DNA from 3 places in the Latilactobacillus fuchuensis genome. Region 3 is predicted to be linked to each of the others. Evidence: predicted binding sites of a transcription regulator. Region 3 holds the regulator's gene; each other region holds the start of a gene.

Region 1 (3,292 bases), 190 kb from region 3:
AACCAAATTACTGACCACTTTAGTGCAAGGTTTGTTACCAATCGATCGGGATTAATTTAAACAAGCCATCCAAATGGCGCAACAAAGTTATTTACCGTTAGCCAATCATCCCGTTATTTTAGAACGAATGGCTCAAATTCTGACGGCGATTGCTGAACATCAACGGCTGACGTTTGATTATCAGACTGGCGAGATTGGGGATCCCGTTAAAAAGCACGTTGCGCAACCGGAAACGTTATTTTTCGATAATGCTTATTTTTATGTGGCGATGTGTCGAGAGCATCAAACCAAGTATTTACTGTATCGTTTGGATCGAATTGTTGATATCACGGCCGTTCATGCAGGTGATTGTCATCGAAAGATGAATCATTATTCGTTGCAAGATTATCGAAAACAGACCTATTTATTGGCGATGGGTGATTTAACGACTTTTAGGTTTAAATGTCGGATTAACCCTCAGACTGCCTTGGACCGGTTTCCAGAATCAAAAATGATTCGTCAAACAGGGGACAATGAGGTCTTAATTGAAGCCCGAGCTTATGAAGACGGCGCTATGTTGTGGTTGTTGGGTCAAGGTGCGAATATTGAGGTGGTTTCGCCAACATCATTTGTCCCAAAATTTCGCGCTAATTTAGTGGCTACACTTGAACAATATTAAGATTATCAATTGAAGAAATAAAAGAGGAGTGTTTTAAAATGGCAGATTGGATTCAAGCAATTGGGGTTGTTATTTCATTATTAATCGCAGGTATTCGGTATTATCAAGTGAAAAAGAATACGGCTTTGGAATCAGTTAAGCAAATGTTGAATTTGTTAGATGAGTTCGATATTTTAGTGGACGATAATTTTCGGTTTAAGGTTTCTGAAAGTGTCGTGACTGATAAAAAGGAAATGATTGCTGATTATCAATATATGCAACAAGAAGTTATCACTTATGAAGCTGAATTTAGAAATGATTTAAAAGAGTTATGGCGGAACATGAGCGCCGCGAGTTTCGTGATGTTTAATTGGGAAGCTAAGGGGAATACAGCCAATTCTGTCAGCGATACGTTAAATAATGCAGCGGTTGTTCAACGGCAACTTAAGAATGTTTTACATGCCGTCCAACAAAATGAAATGGGTGATATTCAAAAGATTAAGAATATGGCAGCCAAATCCCTATTAGTTTTTGCCAAGGACTTAACCCAGCTAGCCGTTAAAGAAAAATTAGTACACGACGGCGAAACGCTTAGCCAGCTATATTCATCTTTGGCTTATTACGTTGGTCCTAATCAGGAAATTATTAAGTTGATTGAAAAATATTTGGATCAGGAAAAGAAATCCGTCACAACAATCACTGAATTGTACGATGCGAAATCTGATGAGATTAAAAAAACATTACCAATTACACCGGTTCAAAAACAGTTATATCAAGCTGTTTATACACAAAAAAATCACTATATCAAAGTAGACAGTGAAAAATATAAAGAACAAAGGGAAGAACACGATTGTAAAGCGCTAATTCGTAATGCTGCAAAAAGTTATTACTTGATTGGACAGAAAAGTGGTCTCCAAGTCAGTCGGAAAGGGAATAGTTTTATTTTTGAAAAAGAAATTAAAACACCTAAAAAAGCTAAAAAGGTCAGTAAAGAATAATCGTTAATGGTTAGCGCGATCGATGATTAGTTTGAACAGATTAAATTGTTACCAACTGATTGTGCTTCTCAGTTAAGATTTGTGGTAGTCTTATTTTTGAAGAGAAATGTCAACGCTAAAATTATGCGATAATTGGTTGAAAATATCTGTATAGGGTAGTAGAATTTATTAAAGACACAATATGTTGTGTCTTTTTTTATTTGGAGGCTACTAACGATGACAATTGAAGCAACAGTTAATATTGATAAATTGAACCAAGATATTCAACAATTTCCAGTGATTTTTCCGATTACGCCTGACATGCAGATGACGTTCGACGGGATTTCACGGATGATTATGCTCGATCGCTATGCTTATAAAGATATTAGTGGCGAAACAATCACGGTCGGTGATTTAGTGGTGCTGACCACGAATCCGGATCCGACTTATCCAACCAAGGGGTTAGGGTTTGTGACCGCTATCGAAGGTGATCAATTGACGATTGCGGTCACACCAGATTATCGGAGTAGTTTAACTGATTCTCAAGAAGCTGCGACTGGGTTAGTGATGCGCGAACGGTTAGCGGTTGAAAAACCGTTAGAATTATTCTACGAACAAATTGCCAAACGGGTTTCAACCGAAATGGCACGCCAAGAAACAAAACACCAAGAGCAGACGCAACAAACGTTCTACAAATTATTGTTAAATCAAGATTTAATCCCGGCTGGTCGAGTGTTATACGGTTCTGGCACACAGTCGCAAGCGACTTATTTTAATTGTTATGTGATGCCATTTATCGCGGATTCACGCGAAGGTTTAGCCAAACACCGACAAGAAGTCATGGAAATTATGAGTCGCGGTGGCGGAGTCGGGACGAACGGATCAACATTGCGGCCGAAGGATACGATTGTCCGGGGCGTCAACGGTAAATCGTCCGGCGCCGTATCGTGGTTAAATGATTTAGCCAATCTAACCCAATTGGTCCAACAAGGCGGCAGTCGGCGTGGTGCGCAAATGATTATGATGGCGGATTGGCATCCCGATATTTTTGAATTTATTTTATCAAAGATGCAAAATCCAGATGTTTTACGTAAAATTCAAGCGGAAAACACGAATCCGATTATCAAACAATTGATTGATGAAAAATTAGTTTTCACGCCACTTGATCCAGCTCAAAAAGAATACACTGAATTTCTATTGGCTAAGAAAACTGATTTACCGGCGGAACAAATCCAACGGTTACAACAGAAGTTAACCTTAAATGGGACTTACGACGTGCGCGATAAGGACTTTTTGTCTGGCGCTAATATTTCGGTCTGCATCACTAAAGAATTCATGGACGCGGTGATTAGCGATGGCGACTATCAATTACGCTTCCCTGATGTGGCCCATTACGATCAAGCCGAAATGCAGGTTTATGATACGCAATGGCAAGACTGTGGCGATGTGCGCGAATGGGTGGCTCAAGGCCACGCGGTGCATATTTATCAAACCATTAAAGCCCGCCAATTGTGGGATTTGATCACGACTTGTGCGACTTATTCAGCAGAACCTGGGATTTTCTTCATCGACAATGCCAATGCCATGACCAATGCGACGGCTTACGGTCAAAAGGTGGTTGCGACTAATCCGTGTGGTGAACAGCCGCTAACCCCCTATTCGGTCTGTAATTTAGCGT
Region 2 (3,292 bases), 1.5 Mb from region 3:
TGTTTGGATTGGACTTGGGTTAATCATCATTGGCGGCGCTGTGTATTATTATCGCCGTAAGAAAAATGATTAAATAAAAGCATTGAAATAAGCACTTAATCCTCCTAGACGGTGAGGATTAAGTGCTTATTTTTTGGATACTCAGAAGTTAAACGGCTGAGTTAGCGCTCTAAACGCGTTCCTGTACTTAGCGACGTTTCGCAAACAAAGTCTAAAAACCAGACTTTATTCACGGAACTAGGCTAATGCTCAGAAGCTACCTGTGAGGATTCACACTCTTTAAAACGTGTTCCTGAGCTAACTTTTTCCGTCTAGCTACAAATGGCGAACCATGACTAAAGGACAGTCATAATTCGCCATTTTAGGCTATACTCAAAAGCTAAACAGCTTAGTCACTCTCTAAACGTGTTCGTCATCACAGCTTCCTGTGCTTAGCGACGTTTCGCAAACAAAGTCTAAAAACCAGACTTTATTCACGGAACTAGGCTAATGCTCAGAAGCTACCTGTGAGGACTCACACTCTTTAAAACGCGTTCCTGAGCTAGCTTTTTCCGTCTAGCTACAAATGGCGAATCATGACTAAAGGACAGTCATAATTCGCCATTTTAGGCTATACTCAAAAGCTAAACAGCTCAGTCACTCTCTAGTGTTTTTAATCGTTCGTCAATCATGTTGATGACTTTTTTACGGTCTGTTTCGTTTTCAACGAAGTCTAGTTGGTCGCCATCGATTTGCATCTTAGGGCTTTCATCGTAGTCGTCATACCAAGCGTCGTAACGTTTGTTTAATTCCTTGTAATAATCATAGAGGGTTGGATCGTAATCCAATTGTTCGTATGAACGGCCCCGTTTTTGAATCCGTGAAAGCATGGTTTCGAAGCTGACCCGCACGTGAACGAGTAAGTCGGGGCGCTTTTTATGGGCAGCGTAAGGTAATTCTTGCATCATGTTATCCAATAATGAATCGTAAACTTGGACTTCAGTATCCGTTGCGCGACCTAAATCGGCATTCAAATGGAATAATAATGAATCTTCAAAAATTGAACGGTCTAAGATATTGTTATCATCAGCGTAAGCTTGTTTGATACTATCAAAACGTTTATTTAAGAAATAGATTTGAAGTAAAAACGCGTATTTCTTAGGGTCCTTATAAAATAATGGTAGGACCTCGTTATCGTCAACGGATTCATAAAAGGCTTCGGTGCCCAAATGATCGGCTAAAAATTTAGTTAAGCTAGTTTTTCCTGCACCGATTGTGCCAGCAAGTACGAGCAATGTCATCAGTCTCCCTCTTTTAACTGCAAATTGTGGTAATCTATTGGTTATTATACAATATATAGTGTTAATTGAGCAAAGCTCACTAGAATATTCTAGCATTTTCGGGTTAAAAAGCAATCTTTGTTTAACTTATTTATAGTTAGCTATTTTTACGATTCAAATAGTGTTAAAATTAATTAATGATAATGAATCACTTTGGGAGGACTAATAAAGGGTGGATAATACTAATATTTATCTGACACAATCAGATTGCGAAAAATATGATTTGCTGCTTGATATAGCTAGTTTAAAGCGCGATGAACTACCGGTCAAAAAGCGGATTGAACTCTCTAGAAATAATAATCCATTAGTTGATGACGTTAATTTAAAACAGGTTGCGACACTTTTGAATCGCAATTATGGCAGTTTATATAATATGTATATGAGTATTGTCGACGATTTGAAAAAGATTGTGGGTCAAGATACGGAAGAAACACAGCTACTATTTAGCGTGCCGTCCGATGTTTATCACTTTTCATTGGTCAGCAAGTCCGATGTTTATGATTTCGTAAAAATATTATTGACTGGTGAAGAAATGGGCTTCCAGACGTTCTGGGAGGACCATAATAGTAGTAAAGCAACGGTTTTACGACATTTAAAGAGTTTACGGGATTTTATTCGTTCTTTTGATGTTCGGATTTTTTATGATCCAATCCGTTTAGAAGGCGATGAAAGTACGATTCGCTTAATTTTGATTATGCTTTTCTGGATGGCAACGGATGGTCATTCTTGGCCGTTTGAAGCAATCGATCGTGATGATGCCTTGGAAGCGTTTGATGTGACTGTTGAACGGTTCCAATTAGCCCAACCGAATATATTGACTCGTGAAATCGGCGGGTATGCGATGGCCGTGATTTATCATCGCGTGATGCAAAAGAAGTTTATTAAAGATACCTCGGCGCAAGATATTATTCGGTATCCAGTGCCTAATATGACTCACGAATTTATGGTGCGGCCATTTACCCGCGAAGCAATCCGCATGCGCAGTATTTTAGCGCAAATGACGGATCAAGAGGCCATGTTAGAATCACTGAACATGTATTATACGTTTAATTTTAGCCCCATCTTTTTGCATAGCAATAACCGGTATGCCTTAGCTGATGGCGAACAACATACGCGTTATGTGCCTGAAATTAATCAGTTTGTCTCGGATTTCGTTGACCGGATTCCGTTAAACGTTCATTATTTCTTGAAATTAGATGACGCAGAAGTCGATATTTTGAAACGGACGTTAATCGCGATGACGGCTTCAACTTATATTTATAAAAAAGACGTGACATCTCGGGTTAACCGTTTCTTATTAGATGCCAATTTGAATTTAAAAGAGGATCAACTCTTGAAACGGGACGTTGAAGATACAGTTGATCATTTATTCATGAATAGTGATGTCGATTTCTTAAAGGACATGCACGATGAAATCGTTAATGGTTACTACAATGTTTTCATACAGCTGATCCAACAGCGAGCGCCATTACACCGAGTCAACGTTGTTTTAGTGGCCGAACAATCTTACATGGGTTATTTAGATCTATTAACGGATTTAAAGGGGATTCGCTACGTCAATATCAGTATGCAAGATGCGGATTTGAAAGACGCCGATATGATTATTACGACCTCGAGTATTGAATTGCCAGACGACGTTAATCCACAAGCGGTGATGTTTAAATGGCGTCGGAATGCGGATAGTGACCATTATGGTCGGATGTATGGCATTCTACGTGAACTTTGGTTACAAAAATCAACAGAATGTGATTGAATTTAATTCGTAAATAGGTTATGCTATGGTCAAGATTTAAACACGCGAATAAGCGCCTATATGGATTTACAGAGAAGTGGCGGTCGGTGCAAGCCATCAAATCCAACATTCCAGCGCAATAGTGGGTAGTGAATAGCTACACGGCTTCTGACCGTTATCAGCAATGAAGGGCACCAGTCTTTAGTGACGGGTGAACTTGGGTGGTACCGCGAATGTGAAG
Region 3 (3,292 bases):
CAATTGATCGACTTGATTCTGATCGGCCTTAGTTGTTGTTTCCTTGGGTGCCTGATAATCGGGTTGCGCCCACTTCGGCACGGTTTCTTGTTTCGTCGGTTTTGTTTGATAACGATTATTTTGTTTCGTCTTCGCTTTATCAGTTTGCGCGGTTTGGAACTGACGAATCTGCTGAATGGCATCAACCGGTGTTTGAACCCCTTTTTGCGCCCACTGATTAGCAATCCGATCCAACAAGGCTTGCGTCAAACCTTCATAACGTTCAGTAATGTACGCCACTAAAATGTTGAGCACATCGTTACTAAAAATATAGCGTCCTTGCAAATCTTTTAGCGCCCGAATTTCATTTTTAGCGACGTAGCCGTGTTTTTTCTGCTTTAAATCGTTCAAATAATCGACCGGTAGATAGCGTTGGCTGTCTGTTAACCACTGCATTTCTTGTTCGTTAAACTTGGCCTGCTGCCCCTGCTTTTGTAATTCACTTAAGGTATATTTAGAATCAGTCGCTACTTTATTTTGAGCGGCGTGGCGGCGCGTATAGTTGCCCAGAACATTTTGTTCAAGCACCTCCATATTCAACGTATTGTCTCTGGCATCCATCGTCGTGCCCATTAAGTTCGCGAGGGTTATTTCGTCTAAGCCGTAGAAATAATGTAAATTAAATAACCGTTGTTCATTGCGTAGCACTTCGTCGGGTGAAATCTGCCGTTGCCCTAACACATCTTGCAACAGTTCCCAATCAAACGTCTGTAACTCAAGCGCGCTAAAACTAGGTTTATTCGGCGATTTCTGCTGATAAAGGCTCTTCGTTTCTGCCACGCCATCTGGTGTATTTAGCAAATGGTCATTTTGAACGTGGAAGACGGTTAAAAAGTTCTTACTGACTTCTTTATAATCTTGTGAACGTACCGGTTGGAGCTTAAACCGCTCCCGCAATTCGATAAACCGCTTCTCGCCAACCGATTCATACAACACAACGCTCAATAGATCGTCTTTAAAAAAAACATCTGGTTTCATTGGCGCGTATAGTTCATAAACCAATTGGCGGCCTGCTTCACCATTTTTTTGATACGTCCGGATTAAGCCTAATGCCTCTAATTTACTGCGGCCGTCATAGAACGCTGGTAAATCGACACTCAATAAATTCAATAGCGTTGCGTGGGTTTGAAATTGATGTTGGCTCGCAACATCCTTCACTTGACTCCACAATAACAAATAAAGACTATAGGCAACGGCACCCATCAACGGTTGATACAAATACGTCACCACCGTTTGGTCGAAATCAGTTAAGTAGTTTGCTTTCGTCACCAAAAAGCCGTCTTTTGGACTTAAAAAATCAAATGCATCAGCCATAAAAACGTCCTTCCCTTATTTTGATTCTTTTGCTTTTTCTTTTTTCATCATATCTTGTAATTCTTTCATGAAGACATTCATATCTTTGAATTGTCGATAAACACTGGCAAAACGAATATAGGCAATCTCATCAATTTCTGGCAATAGTGCCATCACGTATTCCCCAACGGCTTGTGACGACACTTCATTTTCACCTAATGCTCGAATTTTATTTTCGACATCGTCGACGATTTCCGTCATTTGTTCCATCGTAACCGGCCGTTTTTCAGCCGCCCGAATCAACCCGCGTAATAACTTATCGCGATTAAATTCTTCGCGCGTCCCGTTTTTCTTAATCACCAATAATGGTGTTTGTTCAACGCGTTCAAACGTTGTAAACCGGAAACGACAGTTTTCACATTCACGGCGACGACGAATAACACGCCCCTCATCGGTTGGTCGACTGTCAATCACCCGTGAACTATTTTGATGACAATGCGGACATAACATAGTGACACCTTCTATTCTTAAATTAAGCTTTTATTTTAGTTTAGTATAAACCCATCTTATCTTGGTTATTATACCATGAACACGCAAATTCACTAAATGTTGAATCGTCAAAAATCCCGACCAAAGTTTAATTTAGTCGGGATTTTTTAACTAATCAGTGATTTTCGTTAATAAACTATCAATTTGCGCCTGTAGTGTTGCTAACGACCCTTCATTCTCTAATATATAATCGGCCTGCGCTCGCTTTTCAGCCAACGGCAACTGACTAGCGATTCGTAATTCAGCCGCTTCAGCCGTTAGCTGATTACGGGCCATCAACCGTGCCAATTGCGTCGCATGTGAGACGGCCACCACAGCTACACCATCGAATAATTCGGCGTAACCTTGTTCATACAACAACGGAATATCAACCACCACAACTGAGGCTTGCTTAATCGCGGCCATCTGTGCAATCAAGGCCTGGCGAATAACCGGTGCGGTAATCGCGTTCAACTGCGCTAAGGCTGTCGGTTGTCCAAAAACGAGTTGTCCTAATTTGTGACGATCAACTTGACCATCAATCACTAACGAATCCCCAAAAGTGGCTGCAATTTGTTCTTTAACCGTTTGATTTTCCGCCATCACTTGATGGGCCACTTGATCCGCATCAATCACCGGTACCCCTAGTGTTTTAAAAAGGGTAGAAGCTGCCGATTTGCCCGTCGCAATTCCGCCCGTTAACCCTAAAAAATAGGTCATTAACGCGCCTCTTTTCTAATCTGACAATGCGGACAAAAGTGTGTACCACGTTGGGCGACCTTTATTTTTTCAATCGGCGTCTGACAACGTTCGCACGGTTCCCCTTTTTTACCATAAACATGCAACATCTCTTGGAAAGCACCAGCATGTCCGGTCGCGTTCAAAAAGGTATTGACGGTTGTGCCACCACTATTAATCGCTAATTGCAATTCAGTAATGATGTCATCGTGGAGTTTTTGAACTTCCGCTTGCGTTAATAAATCAGCCGGTGTTTCCGGATGAATCTGGCTCAACCACAATGTTTCATCCACATAAATATTACCTAAGCCGCTCACCACTTTTTGATCCAACAATAACGGTTTGATGGCTTTATGGTGTTTTTGTAACGCTTGATAAAACTGGTGCACGTCAAACGTCGCCGGTGTCGGTTCGGGTCCCAAGGTTTTCAGCCCAGCAACCGTCATTTCTTGGCCGGTTTCAATCAACTGCATCCGGCCAAATTTACGCGTGTCTAAATAACGTAATTGCGTCCCATCAGTCATCTCAAAAATCACGTGGGTGTGCTTGGTGACGGGTGCACTTTGATCATCCACTTCGTATTTACCTTCCATCCGCAGATGGCTAACGACCGTTAAATCGTGATCAAATCGAATCAATAAATATTTGCCCCGCCGATCGACACCGATAATTTGCCGATCCACTAAGCCGTCTA

The links. Region 3 encodes NrdR, which represses ribonucleotide reductase genes. Its sites were predicted from a motif close to ACACNATATATNGTGT; they were not measured.
Region 1: the regulator NrdR is predicted to act here: its motif matches at 1,810-1,825, upstream of LFUMFP_RS08505 (vitamin B12-dependent ribonucleotide reductase).
Region 2: the regulator NrdR is predicted to act here: its motif matches at 1,327-1,342, upstream of LFUMFP_RS00685 (deoxynucleoside kinase).

The regions. Positions count from the first base shown of each region.
Region 1 is NZ_LT984417.1:1,777,715-1,781,006, reverse strand. It holds gene LFUMFP_RS09915 (hypothetical protein) at 1-55, shown strand, start outside; gene LFUMFP_RS08515 (helix-turn-helix transcriptional regulator) at 74-658, shown strand; gene LFUMFP_RS08510 (hypothetical protein) at 697-1,635, shown strand; gene LFUMFP_RS08505 (vitamin B12-dependent ribonucleotide reductase) at 1,852-3,292, shown strand, end outside.
Region 2 is NZ_LT984417.1:139,083-142,374, reverse strand. It holds gene LFUMFP_RS00690 (SpaA isopeptide-forming pilin-related protein) at 1-73, shown strand, start outside; gene LFUMFP_RS00685 (deoxynucleoside kinase) at 633-1,280, opposite strand; gene LFUMFP_RS00680 (helix-turn-helix domain-containing protein) at 1,492-3,072, shown strand.
Region 3 is NZ_LT984417.1:1,590,403-1,593,694, forward strand. It holds gene LFUMFP_RS07590 (replication initiation and membrane attachment family protein) at 1-1,353, opposite strand, end outside; gene nrdR (transcriptional regulator NrdR) at 1,369-1,842, opposite strand; gene coaE (dephospho-CoA kinase) at 1,993-2,580, opposite strand; gene mutM (DNA-formamidopyrimidine glycosylase) at 2,580-3,292, opposite strand, start outside.